One region of the Pseudomonas sp. GW456-12-1-14-TSB6 genome, then DNA from elsewhere that is predicted to be linked to it. Evidence: predicted binding sites of a transcription regulator. Region 1 holds the regulator's gene; the other holds the start of a gene.

Region 1 (6,825 bases):
CGTGTGTCGGGGGCCTCGCCGGAAATGCTCATCGGCACCGTCGAACATCCGGTGATTCCGCCACGGATCTGGTTGTTCGTGTTCGCCATCATTGCCCATAACATCCCGGAAGGCATGGCGGTCGGTGTCTCGGCGGGCGGTGGAATGCCTGACGCAGAAAGTCTGGCGATGGGCATTGCCTTGCAGGATGTGCCGGAAGGGCTGGTGATTGCACTGGTGCTGGCCGGCGCCGGGATGTCGCGGGTCAAGGCGTTTTTGATTGGCGCAGCGTCAGGTCTGGTCGAACCGGTATTTGCGCTGCTCTGTGCGTGGCTGGTCAGTCTTGCCGAACTGTTGCTGCCCTTGGGGTTGGCGCTGGCGGCTGGTGCCATGCTGCTGGTGGTGACTCACGAGGTCATCCCCGAGTCGCGACGCAATGGTCACGAGAAGCTGGCCAGTCTGGGATTGCTGATCGGCTTCTGTCTGATGATGGTGATGGATACGGCGTTGGGATGAACCGGGGGAGGGAGCGGGCTACTTCGCCTCAGGCGTTTCAACCGCCTTCGTCGAAGTAGTTGTTGATCAGTGTCACCAGCGCGTCCATGGCTTCCTGTTCCTGGTGACCTTCGGTACTCAGGTGGATTTTGGTGCCCTTGCCCGCAGCGAGCATCATCATCGCCATGATGCTTTTACCGTCAACCGTGGTGTCCGGTGTGCGGCCGACTCTGATCGTGCAATCGGGAAACTGGCCCGCCACTCCGACGAATTTTGCCGATGCGCGGGCGTGCAGGCCCAGCTTGTTGATGATTTCTATTTCCCGAGCAGGCATCGCGTTGTGAATCCTTTAGCTGAGGTCGCGGTGGCGAACCTGGACGTTCTTCAGGGTCTTCTGCAGCGCCTGGCCAAGACGTTCGGTCAGGTAAACGGAACGGTGATGCCCGCCGGTGCAGCCGATGGCAATGGTGACGTAAGCGCGGTTGCTCGCCGCAAAGCGCGGCAACCATTTGTTCAGATACGTATAAATGTCCTGGTACATCTCCTCGACCTCCGGCTGCGCCGCCAGATACTCGGCGACCGGCTGATCGAGACCGGATTGCGCGCGCAGTTCCGGTTTCCAGTACGGGTTCGGCAGGCAGCGTACATCGAACACCAGATCCGCATCCACCGGCATGCCGCGTTTGAAACCGAAAGACTCCACCAGAAACGCGGTACCCGGCTCCGGCTGGTTCAACAGGCGCAGCTTGATGGTGTCGCGCAGTTGGTAGAGGTTCAGATTGGTGGTATTGACCTTCAGATCGGCCAGATCGGCAATCGGGCCCAGCAGGGCGGTTTCGTCGTCGATGGCTTCGGCCAGCGAGCGGTTGGCGTTGCTGAGCGGGTGACGACGACGAGTTTCCGAAAAGCGTTTGAGCAACGTTTCGTCATCGGCGTCGAGGTACAGGACATCGCACTGGATATGCCGGCTGCGCACTTCCTCGAGCAACTCTGGAAAACGTGACAGATGACTCGGCAGGTTGCGGGCGTCGATCGAGACGGCCACCAGCGGCTGGAGCATTTCGGTATGAACCAGCGCACGTTCGGCCAGATCCGGCAGAAGACCTGCCGGCAGGTTATCGATGCAGTAGTAACCGTTGTCCTCAAGGACATCCAGGGCGGTACTTTTACCCGAGCCGGAACGGCCACTGACAATGATCAAGCGCATGGTTACGGCCTGTTCTGTTCTTCCAGTACAACCTGGTACAAGGCTTCGTTGCTAGGCGCGCTACGCAGTCTGTCGCGCACGTCCTTGCGGTCGAGCATGCTGGCGATCTGGCGTAACAGCTCCAGGTGCGCATCGGTGGCGGCTTCCGGCACCAGCAGGACGAAGAGCAGGTCCACGGGCGCGCCGTCGATAGCGTCGAAATCGATAGGGGCATCAAGGTGCATCAGCGCACTGATCGGCGCTTCGCAGCCCTTGAGGCGGCAGTGGGGAATGGCGATGCCGTTGCCAAAACCGGTGGAGCCCAGTTTTTCACGGGCAATCAATGCCTCGAATACATCTTGCATCTCCAGATCCGGAACTTCCCGGGCGATCAGGTTGGCAATTTGTTCCAGGGCTTTCTTTTTACTGCCGCCCGGCACGTTCACCAGGGAACGGCCGGGGGTCAGGATACTTTCAAGTCGGATCATGGGGGTGGGGGTTATCGACCGGTAGCGCCCTGAAGCAGGCTCTGGGTCTTTTCCTTATGCTTTTTGAGTTGTTTATCAAGCTTGTCGGTCAGCGCGTCGATCGCAGCGTACATATCGGTATGTTCCGCGTTTGCGACGACCTCATTGCCGGGAATATGCAGCGTGGCTTCGATTTTCTGCTTCAGTTTTTCGACGCACATCGTGACTTGCACGTTGGTGATCTTGTCGAAATGCCCTTCGAGCTTCTTGAGCTTGAGCTCGATGTACTCGCGCAGAGGCTGGGTAACTTCCAGTTGGTGTCCACTGATGTTGACTTGCATACAGCTTCTCCTTCGTTGCCAGTGCATAAAGCGGCAGGCCGAAGAGCCTGCCACTGGAACGCTGTAACGTGGCTTACATCAACCGCTTGCGTTCGCTCGAAGGCGCGATCCCGAGGGATTCGCGGTACTTGGCGACCGTGCGGCGAGCCACCTGAATGCCTTGTGCCTCCAGTAAACCAGCGATCTTGCTGTCACTCAACGGCTTTTTCTGATTTTCCGCGGCAACCAGTTTCTTGATGATCGCGCGGATCGCCGTGGACGAGCATTCACCGCCCTCGGAGGTGCTCACATGGCTGGAGAAAAAGTATTTCAGCTCATATATGCCCCGTGGGGTATGCATGAATTTTTGCGTGGTTACGCGGGAAATCGTCGACTCGTGCATGCCAACCGCTTCTGCAATGTCGTGCAGGACCAGCGGCTTCATGGCTTCGTCGCCGTACTCCAGAAAACCGCGCTGATGCTCGACGATCTGGGTGGCCACTTTCATCAGGGTTTCGTTGCGGCTTTGCAGGCTCTTGATGAACCAGCGGGCTTCCTGCAACTGATTGCGCATGAAGGTGTTGTCGGCGCTGGTGTCGGCGCGGCGCACGAAACCGGCGTACTGGGCGTTGACCCGCAGGCGCGGCACCGACTCCTGGTTCAGCTCGACCAGCCAGCGCTCGTTGTCCTTGCGCACGATGACGTCAGGCACCACGTATTCGGCTTCAGTGGATTCGATCTGCGAACCGGGGCGCGGGTTGAGGCTCTGCACCAGTTCGATGACCTGACGCAGCTCGTCTTCCTTGAGCTTCATGCGGCGCATCAACTGGCTGTAGTCGCGGCTGCCGAGCAAGTCGATGTAATCGGTGACCAGGCGCTTGGCTTCGGCCAGCCAAGGGGTCTTGGCCGACAGCTGGCGCAATTGCAGCAGCAGGCATTCGCCCAGGTTGCGTGCGCCGATGCCGGCCGGTTCGAATTGCTGGATGCGGTGCAGGACGGCTTCGATCTCGTCCAGTTCGATGTCGAGTTCCGGATCAAAGGCGTCGAGAATTTCTTCGAGGGTTTCGTCCAGGTAGCCCTGATTGTTGATGCAATCGATCAGGGTGACAGCGATCAGGCGATCGGTGTCGGACATCGGTGCCAGGTTCAACTGCCACAGCAGGTGGCTTTGCAGGCTCTCGCCGGCGGAGGTGCGGGTGGTGAAGTCCCACTCGTCATCGTCGCTGCTCGGCAGGCTGCTGGCGCTGGTCTGGTAGACGTCTTCCCAGGCGGTGTCGACGGGCAGTTCGTTGGGGATTCGCTCGTTCCATTCGCCGTCTTCGAGGTTATCGACTGTCGGCGCGGTCTCCTGATAGGAGGGTTCCTGGATCTCGGTGTTGGGCTTCTGTTCGGCGTTGTCGGCCATGGGATCGGAGTTGTCGAAGTCGTCGCCGTCTTCCTGGCGTTCGAGCATCGGATTGGATTCCAGAGCCTCCTGGATTTCCTGTTGCAGATCCAGGGTCGACAATTGGAGCAGGCGTATGGCCTGTTGCAGCTGCGGTGTCATCGTCAGCTGCTGGCCCATTCTCAAGACTAGCGATGGTTTCATGGCAGGGGCTTAACACCTTATTCGCCGGCGCTATGCGCCATCCACTACAGGGCGCCGGAGCGCCAAACTTAAGCAAATTATATGCCTGAAACTGTCGTGTTTGCCTAGAGCGCTGTAACAATAAAAGCGTATAAAAAAGGCGCTTCAACGTTACAGCACCCGGACGGCTGGTCGGATGCTGTCGCGCTTACAGGCGGAACTCGTGACCCAGATAGACTTCCTTCACCAGATCGTTGGCGAGGATGGTCGCGGAGTCGCCCTCGGCGATCAACTGGCCGTCATTGACGATGTAGGCGGTTTCGCAGATATCCAGCGTCTCACGGACGTTGTGGTCGGTGATCAATACACCGATACCCTTGGCCTTGAGGTGGTGGATGATCTGCTTGATGTCGCCGACCGAGATCGGGTCGACACCGGCGAACGGTTCGTCGAGCAGGATGAACTTTGGTGCCGTGGCCAGTGCGCGGGCGATTTCCACGCGACGGCGCTCACCACCGGACAGGCTCATGCCGAGGTTGTCGCGGATGTGGCTGATATGGAATTCCTGCAGCAGGCTTTCCAACTCCTTGCGACGACCGGCCTTGTCGAGCTCCTGACGGGTCTCAAGGATGGCCATGATGTTGTCGGCTACCGACAGTTTGCGGAAGATCGACGCTTCTTGCGGCAGATAGCCGATACCGGCCTTGGCGCGACCGTGCATCGGCTGATGGCTGACGTCCAGATCGTCGATCAATACGCGACCCTGATCGGCCTGGACCAGGCCGACGATCATGTAGAAGCAGGTGGTCTTGCCGGCGCCGTTCGGGCCGAGCAGGCCGACGATCTGACCGCTGTCGATCGACAGGCTGACGTCGCGCACGACCTGGCGGCTTTTATAGGCCTTGGCCAGGTGCTGAGCTTTCAGAGTTGCCATTACTGGGTTTTCTCGTCGGTTTTCTTCTTCGGCTGGATCACCATGTCGATGCGCGGACGCGCTTCGGTGACCTTGCTGCCAGTGGCTCGACCGGCGCTGGCCAGTTTCTTCACCGTGTCATAGACGATTTTCTCGCCCTGAGTGGTGTTGTTGTCCTTGTCGACGACTTTCGCCTTGTCGATCAGCACAACGCGGTTTTGCGCGGCGTGGTACTGAATGGTCACGCCCCAGCCCTGTACAGGCTTGGTGTCGCCCGCCGTCTGCAACTGCTCGAAGTAGGCAAGGTTGCCCACCGAGGTCACGACGTCGATATCGCCGGTCTGGGTGCGGGTGATGGTCACGGTGTTGCCTTTGACGATCATCGAACCCTGAGTGATGATTACGTCACCTTTATAGGTAGCAACGCCGTTCTTGTCGTCCAGCTGGGCATCGTCGGCCTGAATACGGATTGGCTGCTCTTGATCGTTCGGCAGAGCCCAGGCGCTCACGCTTCCCAGTGCTGCGCCCAGACTGAGCAAAATAGGGAGGGTTTTAACGAGCCTCATACTGTCCTCTTACGTTCGATAGCAGGTGTATCCTGCTTTCCTTCAAATACGCTTTCATTCCTACGCCAGTCGATACACCGCCAGCGCCGTCGATTCTAACGGGTTGCTGGGTCTGCGCATATTGCTGCTGCGGGAACACCGTCATGCGAGTGGAGGTGATCAGGGTGTCGCGGTTCTTTTCGTCGGTGCGCTTGACGCGTACCGAGTCGATCAGCTCGACCTCGGTGCCACCGGAGTTCACTTCACCGCGTTCGCTGGTCACGTGCCACGGGAAGTCGGTGCCACGGAACATGTTCAGATCGGGCTTGGTGACCAGTGTAATGTCGGTTGCCTTGACGTGCTCGGCCTTGTCGGACGTCATTTCGTACTGCACTTTGCCGTCTTCGAGGTACTGGATCGTGTGCGTATTGGTCGCGTACCAGTCGATCGGGCTTTCCTCTGCCGAAACCGGCGGTTTGTCGAGGAAGCGTTCCGGGCTGATGTTCCAGTAGCCGACCGCACCGAAAATCGCCGCGATGCAACCGAACAGCAGGATGTTGCGAAACTTTTTGCTAAACATGGTTGGACTCACAGATACGCATTGTTGGCGGCGTCGAGGCTGCCTTGGGCGCGCAGGATCAGTTCGCAGAATTCGCGGGCGGCACCTTCGCCGCCACGGGCGTGGGTGACGCCGTGAGCGTGTTCGCGCACGAAGGCTGCTGCGTTGGCCACGGCCATGCCCAGCCCCACGCGACGGATCACCGGCAGGTCGGGCAGGTCGTCACCGAGATAGGCGACTTGTTCATAGCTTAGGCCCAGTTGCTCCAGAAGACCGTCGAGAACGACCAGTTTGTCTTCGCGACCCTGAAACAGGTGCGGGATCCCCAGGTTCTTCGCCCGACGCTCGACCACCGGAGTCTTGCGACCGCTGATGATGGCGGTCTGTACGCCGGCGTTCATCAGCATCTTGATGCCCTGGCCATCGAGCGTGTTGAAGGTCTTGAATTCACTTCCGTCTTCAAGGAAGTACAGGCGCCCGTCGGTGAGGACGCCGTCGACGTCGAAAACCGCCAGTTTGATGGCCTTGCCGCGTTGCAGCAGATCGGTGCTCATTTACATCACTCCTGCGCGCAGCAGATCGGAGAGGTTGAAGGCGCCGATCGGGCGATCCTCTTCATCTACGACAACCAGCGCGTTGATTCGGTGGTCTTCCATGATTTTCAGGGCTTCGGCGGCGAGCATCTCGGCGCGGGCGGTCTTGCCGTGCACGGTCATCACCTGGTCGATGGTGGCGCTGTGGATATCGATGCTGCGATCCAGGGTGCGACGAAGGTCGCCGTCAGTGAAGATCCC
Region 2 (6,825 bases), on a different contig from region 1:
TGTCGATGCGATACGGCGTGCGCATGGCTTCCAGCGGATCGAAGGCCTGATGCTCGGGCTCGTCCGACAGCGAATAAACAGTTTCTTTTGGCGAGGACAGGATGCCGCCGCCGTAGATGCGTTTGCCTTGCGGGGTGTCGACCAGGCCGAACTCGATGGTCATCCAGTACAGGCGCGCCAGGTAAACGCGTTCTTCCTTGGTCGCCTGCAGGCCGAGCTTGCCGTAGGTGTGGGTGAATTCGGCGAACCACGGATTGGTCAGCAGCGGGCAGTGGCCAAAGATCTCGTGGAAAATGTCCGGCTCCTGCAGGTAGTCCAGTTCTTCACGGGTGCGGATGAACGTGGCCACCGGAAACTGCTTGCTGGCGAGCAATTCGAAAAAGGTCTGGAAAGGGATCAGCGCCGGGACGCGGGCAACCTGCCAACCGGTGGTCTCGCCGAGCACCTTGTTGATCTCGCCCAGTTGAGGAATGCGGTCGTGGGGCAGACCGAGTTTTTCGATACCGTCCAGGTATTCCTGGCACGCACGACCCTCGATCACTTTCATCTGGCGGGTGATCAGCGTGTTCCACACCGCGTGTTCTTCTGCGGGGTAGTCGATAAAACCTTGCGCATCGGGCTCGCGGGCCACGTATTGCGTCTGCTTCATACTGCTCTCCTGCGAGGGGAATTTCGTTCTTGTTATGTCCTGCGATGGACTGAGAAATACCCCGGAACGTTTGTTGTTGCAGCAGGTTGAAGACTGGCTGAGTAGGAAAAGTCTCTTTAATTCGTAAAATTTTCGTTACGCTTCGTGCGATAAGTCGTGTTTGCGGTGACTGTCGGGTTTGAAAAGGCTTATGGCTGTCACATAATCTTGACGACTATCTTGCGCGCGGCGCAGAAAATTCCGGCGTCAGACCACCTTTTCACCTGTTTCGGGCCTTTATATGCGTATCAAAGTCCACTGCCAGAACCGCATCGGCATCCTGCGCGACATTCTCAATCTGCTGGTGGAGTACGGGATCAACGTCGCCCGTGGCGAGGTGGGTGGTGAGCATGGCAACGCGATCTATTTGCATTGCCCGAACCTGATCAACATTCAGTTCCAGGCGCTGCGACCGAAGTTCGAGGCAATTGCCGGAGTGTTCGGCGTCAAGCGGGTCGGGCTGATGCCCAGCGAGCGGCGGCACATGGAGTTGAATGCGTTGCTCGGCGCGCTGGAGTTTCCGGTGCTGTCGATTGACATGGGCGGCTCCATCGTGGCGGCCAACCGTGCGGCGGCGCAGTTGCTCGGTGTGCGGGTGGACGAGGTGCCGGGGATTCCGTTGTCGCGTTACGCCGAGGACTTCGACCTGCCGGAACTGGTGCGCGCCAACAAATCGCGAATCAACGGCATGCGGGTCAAGGTCAAGGGCGACATCTTTCTGGCCGACATCGCGCCGCTGCAATCTGAACACGACGACAGCGAAGCCATGGCCGGTGCTGTGCTCACCTTGCACCGCGCGGACCGCGTCGGCGAGCGGATCTACAACGTGCGCAAACAGGAGTTGCGCGGTTTCGACAGCATCTTCCAGAGCTCGAAAGTGATGGCAGCGGTGGTGCGCGAGGCCCGGCGCATGGCGCCGCTGGATGCGCCGTTGTTGATTGAGGGCGAAACCGGCACCGGCAAGGAATTGCTGGCGCGGGCCTGCCACCTGGCGAGCCCGCGTGGTCAGTCGCCGCTGATGGCGCTCAACTGCGCGGGGCTGCCGGAGTCGATGGCCGAGACCGAACTGTTCGGCTACGGCCCCGGTGCCTTTGAAGGCGCTCGGGCCGAAGGCAAGCTCGGGCTGCTGGAGCTGACGGCGGGCGGCACGCTGTTCCTCGATGGTGTCGGCGAAATGAGCCCGCGCTTGCAGGTGAAACTGCTGCGCTTCCTGCAGGACGGCTGCTTCCGCCGTGTGGGCAGTGATGAAGAGGTTTACCTGGATGTGCGGGTGATCTGCGCAACCCAGGTGGATTTGTCGGAGCTGTGCGCGCGCGGCGAATTTCGCCAGGATCTGTATCACCGCTTGAACGTGCTTTCGCTGCACATCCCGCCACTGCGCGAATGCCTCGACGGTTTGACGCCGCTGGTGGAGCACTTCCTCGATCAGGCCAGTCGACAGATCGGCTGCCCGCTGCCGAAACTGGCACCGGCGGCGATGGATCGGCTCAGTCACTACCATTGGCCGGGCAATGTGCGGCAACTGGAGAACGTGCTGTTCCAGGCGGTTTCGCTGTGCGACGGTGGCACGGTCAAGGCCGAGCACATTCGCCTGCCGGATTACGGTGTGCGTCAGCCGCTTGGCGATTTCTCCCTCGAAGGCGGGCTCGACGAGATTGTCGGGCGCTTCGAGAAGGCGGTGCTGGAGCGCTTGTATTCCGAGCATCCGAGCAGCCGGCAACTGGGTAAGCGGCTCGGGGTTTCGCACACTACGATTGCCAACAAGCTGCGTGAGTATGAAGTCGGCAAGGAGTCAGGCAGCGCCTAATCAGCCCCACACTGATCCCCCCCACGCTGATCGTTCCCACGCTCTGCGTGGGAATGCCTCAATGGACGCTCTGCGTCCGCTTTGGGACGCGGAGCGTCCCGGGCTGCGTTCCCACGCGGACGGTTCGACGCCTCGACGTGGGAACGATCCGCGATCCGCGATCAGCAATCAGCAATCAGGGTCAGGTGTTTGCCGCCAAGCGGCATGACACCGCCGGTTTTTCGTCTTCGATACATTTCCCTCCTCCCCGCAAAATCCCTCAAGTCCTTTGTTTACCGGGTCGTGGGCCGCCAGAAAAAAGTTGGTCTGCAAATTGCTTATGGCTCAGCAGTACAGCGGTGGGCGGCAAACGTCCGGCATGCAGAGGAAAGAGTGTGGACAAGTACCTTTATGTGGCAATGACCGGCGCCAGCCAGAACGCACTGGCGCAAAAGGCTCATGCCAACAACCTGGCGAACATCTCCACCAACGGTTTTCAGCGCGACCTGGAGCAGGCGCGTTCGATGCCGGTGTTCGGTGACAGCTTTCCGGCGCGTGCGTTTGCGATGAGCGAACGGCCCGCCACCGACTTCACGCCGGGCTCGCTGGTGCAGACCGGCCGTGACCTCGACGTCGCCGTGTCGGGTAACGGCTGGATCGCCGTGCAGAATCCCAACGGCGGTGAAAGCTACGTGCGCACCGGCAGCCTCAACATCGATGCCCTCGGCGTGTTGCGTGCCGGCAACGGCATGCCGGTCATGGGCAATGGCGGGCCGATCGCGGTGCCGCCGGAGCAGCAGGTGGAAGTCGGCGAAGACGGCACCATCAGTATTCGAGCGATGGGCGAGGGCCCGCGCGTCATGGCCGAAGTCGACCGCATCAAGCTGGTCAATCCGGACATCAAGAACATGAACAAGGGCCTGGACGGTTCGATTTACACCAAGGACGGCCAGCCTGCGCCGGCCGATGCCAACGTCAAACTGGTGTCGGGTTTCCTGGAATCGAGCAACGTCAATGCCGTGGAAGAAATGACGTCGGTGCTGGCCCTGGCCAAGCAATTCGAATTGCACGTCAAGATGATGAACACCGCCAAAGACGACGACCAGGCCATGGCTCGGGTCTTGCAGATCAGCTAATTATCAGAACGTCGCGCCGTAAAACAGGCGCACGAGGAGAATCGAATGCTTCCGGCTCTATGGGTTGCCAAAACCGGTCTGTCCGCCCAGGACACCAACCTGACCACCATTTCCAACAACCTGGCGAACGTGTCGACCACGGGTTTCAAACGTGACCGCGCCGAGTTCCAGGACCTGCTGTACCAGATCAAGCGTCAGCCAGGCGCCCAGTCGACCCAGGACAGCGAACTGCCGTCGGGTCTGCAAGTGGGTACCGGTGTGCGCATCGTCGGCACCCAGAAAAACTTCACCGCCGGCAGCCTGCAAACCACCGAGCAGCCGCTGGACATGGCCATCGACGGTCGCGGATTCTTCCAGATCCTGCAGCCGGACGGCACCACGTCCTACACCCGTGACGGTACGTTCCACCTCGACTCCAACGGCCAGATCGTCAACGCCAGCGGTTTCGCCCTGGAACCGGCCATCGTCATCCCGAACAACGCCCAGACCTTCACTGTGGGCCGTGACGGCACCGTGTCGATCACCACCGCCGGCAACGCCGCCTCGCAAGTGATCGGCAACCTGCAAACCGCCGACTTCATCAACCCGGCCGGTCTGCAAGCGGTGGGCAACAACCTGTTCCTGGAAACCGCCGCCTCCGGTGCGCCGCAAGTCGGTACGCCGGGCCTGAACGGTTTCGGTACCACCCTGCAGAACACCCTGGAAACCTCCAACGTCAGCACCGTGGAAGAGATGGTCAACATGATCACCACCCAGCGCGCGTACGAGATGAACTCCAAGGTGATCTCCACCGCCGACCAGATGCTCTCGTTCGTAACGCAGAATCTGTAATCAAGTCTATGAGGCGGCCATGAGGCTGCCTGCAACACCGTGAGGTAAGGGTCATGAAACGCTTTGTATCTGTTGTGGCATTGAGCGGGGTCGTCTCGCTCGCGGGCTGCGTCGCTCCGACGCCCAAGCCCAATGATCCTTACTACGCCCCGGTGTTGCCGCGCACACCGTTGCCGTCGGCCGCCAACAACGGCTCGATCTATCAGGCCGGTTTCGAGCAGAACCTGTACAGCGACCGCAAGGCGTTCCGGGTCGGTGACATCATCACCATCACCCTGAACGAGAGGACCCAGGCCAGCAAGAACGCCAACTCGCAGGTGGCCAAGAACAGCAAGACCGGTATCGGCCTGACGTCGCTGTTCGGCGGCAGTGCCACCACCAACAACCCGTTGGGCGGTAACGACCTGAGCCTGGATGTCGGTTACAGCGGCGACCGCGCGACCAAAGGTGACAGCAAGGCCGCCCAGGGCAACACCCTGACCGGCTCGATCACCGTGACCGTCGCCGACGTGTTGCCCAACGGCATCATCGCCGTGCGTGGCGAGAAGTGGATGACCCTCAACACCGGCGACGAGCTGGTGCGGATCGCCGGTCTCGTGCGGGCCGATGACATCGCCACCGACAACACCGTGTCCTCGACCCGGGTCGCCGATGCGCGCATCACCTACTCGGGCACCGGTTCGTTCGCCGATGCGAGTCAGCCAGGCTGGTTCGACCGTTTCTTCCTCAGCCCGCTGTTCCCTTTCTAGGTGGCTACGTTGAATCTGAAAAGCTTCATGCTGGCGGCGGCCATGATGTCCGCCGCCTTTGGTGCCCATGCCGAGCGGCTGAAGGACATCGCCAGTATTTCCGGCGTGCGTTCCAACCAGTTGATCGGCTACGGCCTGGTGGTCGGCCTCAATGGCACCGGCGACCAGACCACGCAGACCCCGTTCACCCTGCAGACCTTCAACAACATGCTCTCGCAGTTCGGCATCAAGGTGCCGCCGGGATCGGGCAACGTGCAGCTGAAAAACGTTGCGGCGGTATCGGTGAGTGCCGATCTGCCGGCGTTCGCCAAACCGGGTCAACAGGTCGACATCACCGTGTCGTCCATCGGTAACTCCAAGAGCCTGCGCGGCGGCACGCTGTTGCTGACCCCGCTCAAGGGTATCGACGGCAACGTCTACGCCATCGCTCAGGGCAACCTGGTGGTCGGTGGTTTCGATGCTGAAGGTCGTGACGGTTCGAAGATCACCGTCAACGTTCCGTCGGCCGGTCGCATCCCTGGCGGTGCGTCGGTCGAGCGTTCGGTGCCGAGCGGTTTCAACCAGGGCAACAGCCTGACGCTGAACCTCAACCGTTCCGACTTCACCACCGCCAAGCGCATCGTCGACAAGATCAACGACATGCTCGGCCCTGGTGTCGCCCAGGCCATCGACGGCGGTTCGATCCGTGTGACCGCGCCGCTCGATCCGAGCCAGCGCGTCGACTACCTGTCGATCCTGGAAAACCTCGAAGTCGATCCGGGTCAGGCGGTGGCGAAAGTCATCATCAACTCGCGTACCGGCACCATCGTCATCGGCCAGAACGTGAAGGTGTCGCCGGCCGCCGTGACCCACGGCAGCCTGACCGTGACCATCACTGAAGACCCGATCGTCAGCCAGCCGGGCCCGCTGTCCAACGGCCAGACCGCCGTCGTGCCGCGCTCGCGGGTGAATGCCGAACAGGAAGCCAAGCCGATGTTCAAGTTCGGCCCGGGTACCACCCTCGACGAGATCGTCCGTGCGGTGAACCAGGTCGGCGCAGCGCCGGGTGACCTGATGGCCATCCTTGAAGCACTGAAGCAGGCCGGCGCGTTGCAAGCCGACCTGATCGTGATCTGAGGACGGCGACCATGGATATGCGCAAAAGCGGTCTGGTCAGCAGCAGCGATTCGGGTTCGTACTCCGACCTCAATCGTCTGAATCAGCTCAAGGTCGGCGACAAGAACAGCGATGCGAACATGCGCAAGGTTGCGCAGGAATTCGAATCGCTGTTCCTCGGTGAAATGCTCAAGTCGATGCGTTCGGCCACTGAAGCGCTGGGTCAGGACAACCCGCTGAACACGCCGGCGGCCAAGCAGTATCAGGAAATGTACGACCAGCAACTGGCGGTCTCCATGTCCCGCGAGGGCGGGGGTATCGGCCTCGCCGACGTGCTGATGCGCCAGATGTCGAAGAACAAACCGATGGCGCCGGGCGAGGCTGCGGCCGCATCCGCCGCCAAGCAGGAAGAAGCCAAGGCCAAGGCTGCAGCCGTGGCCACGCCGATTGCCGCCGGCACCGTGGCTACGAATGGTCCGTTGTCGCGACTCAATGGCGAGCGTCCGCTGTGGGCGTCGCGTTCGGTGCATGCGCCGAGCA

Evidence for each region. Region 1 encodes sigma-54, which starts transcription at its own class of promoters, with help from an activator protein. Its sites were predicted from a motif close to ANTGGCATNNANNTTGCTNT; they were not measured.
Region 2: the regulator sigma-54 is predicted to act here: its motif matches at 2,796-2,815, upstream of AC07Y2_RS13450 (flagellar basal body rod protein FlgF).

The regions. Positions count from the first base shown of each region.
Region 1 is NZ_JBWKZE010000005.1:163,352-170,176, forward strand. It holds gene AC07Y2_RS06515 (ZIP family metal transporter) at 1-495, shown strand, start outside; gene AC07Y2_RS06520 (HPr family phosphocarrier protein) at 533-808, opposite strand; gene rapZ (RNase adapter RapZ) at 824-1,681, opposite strand; gene ptsN (PTS IIA-like nitrogen regulatory protein PtsN) at 1,684-2,148, opposite strand; gene hpf (ribosome hibernation-promoting factor, HPF/YfiA family) at 2,160-2,468, opposite strand; gene AC07Y2_RS06540 (RNA polymerase factor sigma-54) at 2,542-4,035, opposite strand; gene lptB (LPS export ABC transporter ATP-binding protein) at 4,223-4,948, opposite strand; gene lptA (lipopolysaccharide transport periplasmic protein LptA) at 4,948-5,493, opposite strand; gene lptC (LPS export ABC transporter periplasmic protein LptC) at 5,480-6,052, opposite strand; gene AC07Y2_RS06560 (KdsC family phosphatase) at 6,061-6,585, opposite strand; gene AC07Y2_RS06565 (KpsF/GutQ family sugar-phosphate isomerase) at 6,586-6,825, opposite strand, start outside.
Region 2 is NZ_JBWKZE010000012.1:54,025-60,849, reverse strand. It holds gene phhA (phenylalanine 4-monooxygenase) at 1-649, opposite strand, end outside; gene AC07Y2_RS13455 (sigma-54-dependent phenylalanine hydroxylase transcriptional regulator PhhR) at 930-2,495, shown strand; gene AC07Y2_RS13450 (flagellar basal body rod protein FlgF) at 2,870-3,610, shown strand; gene flgG (flagellar basal-body rod protein FlgG) at 3,656-4,441, shown strand; gene flgH (flagellar basal body L-ring protein FlgH) at 4,495-5,190, shown strand; gene AC07Y2_RS13435 (flagellar basal body P-ring protein FlgI) at 5,218-6,306, shown strand; gene flgJ (flagellar assembly peptidoglycan hydrolase FlgJ) at 6,318-6,825, shown strand, end outside.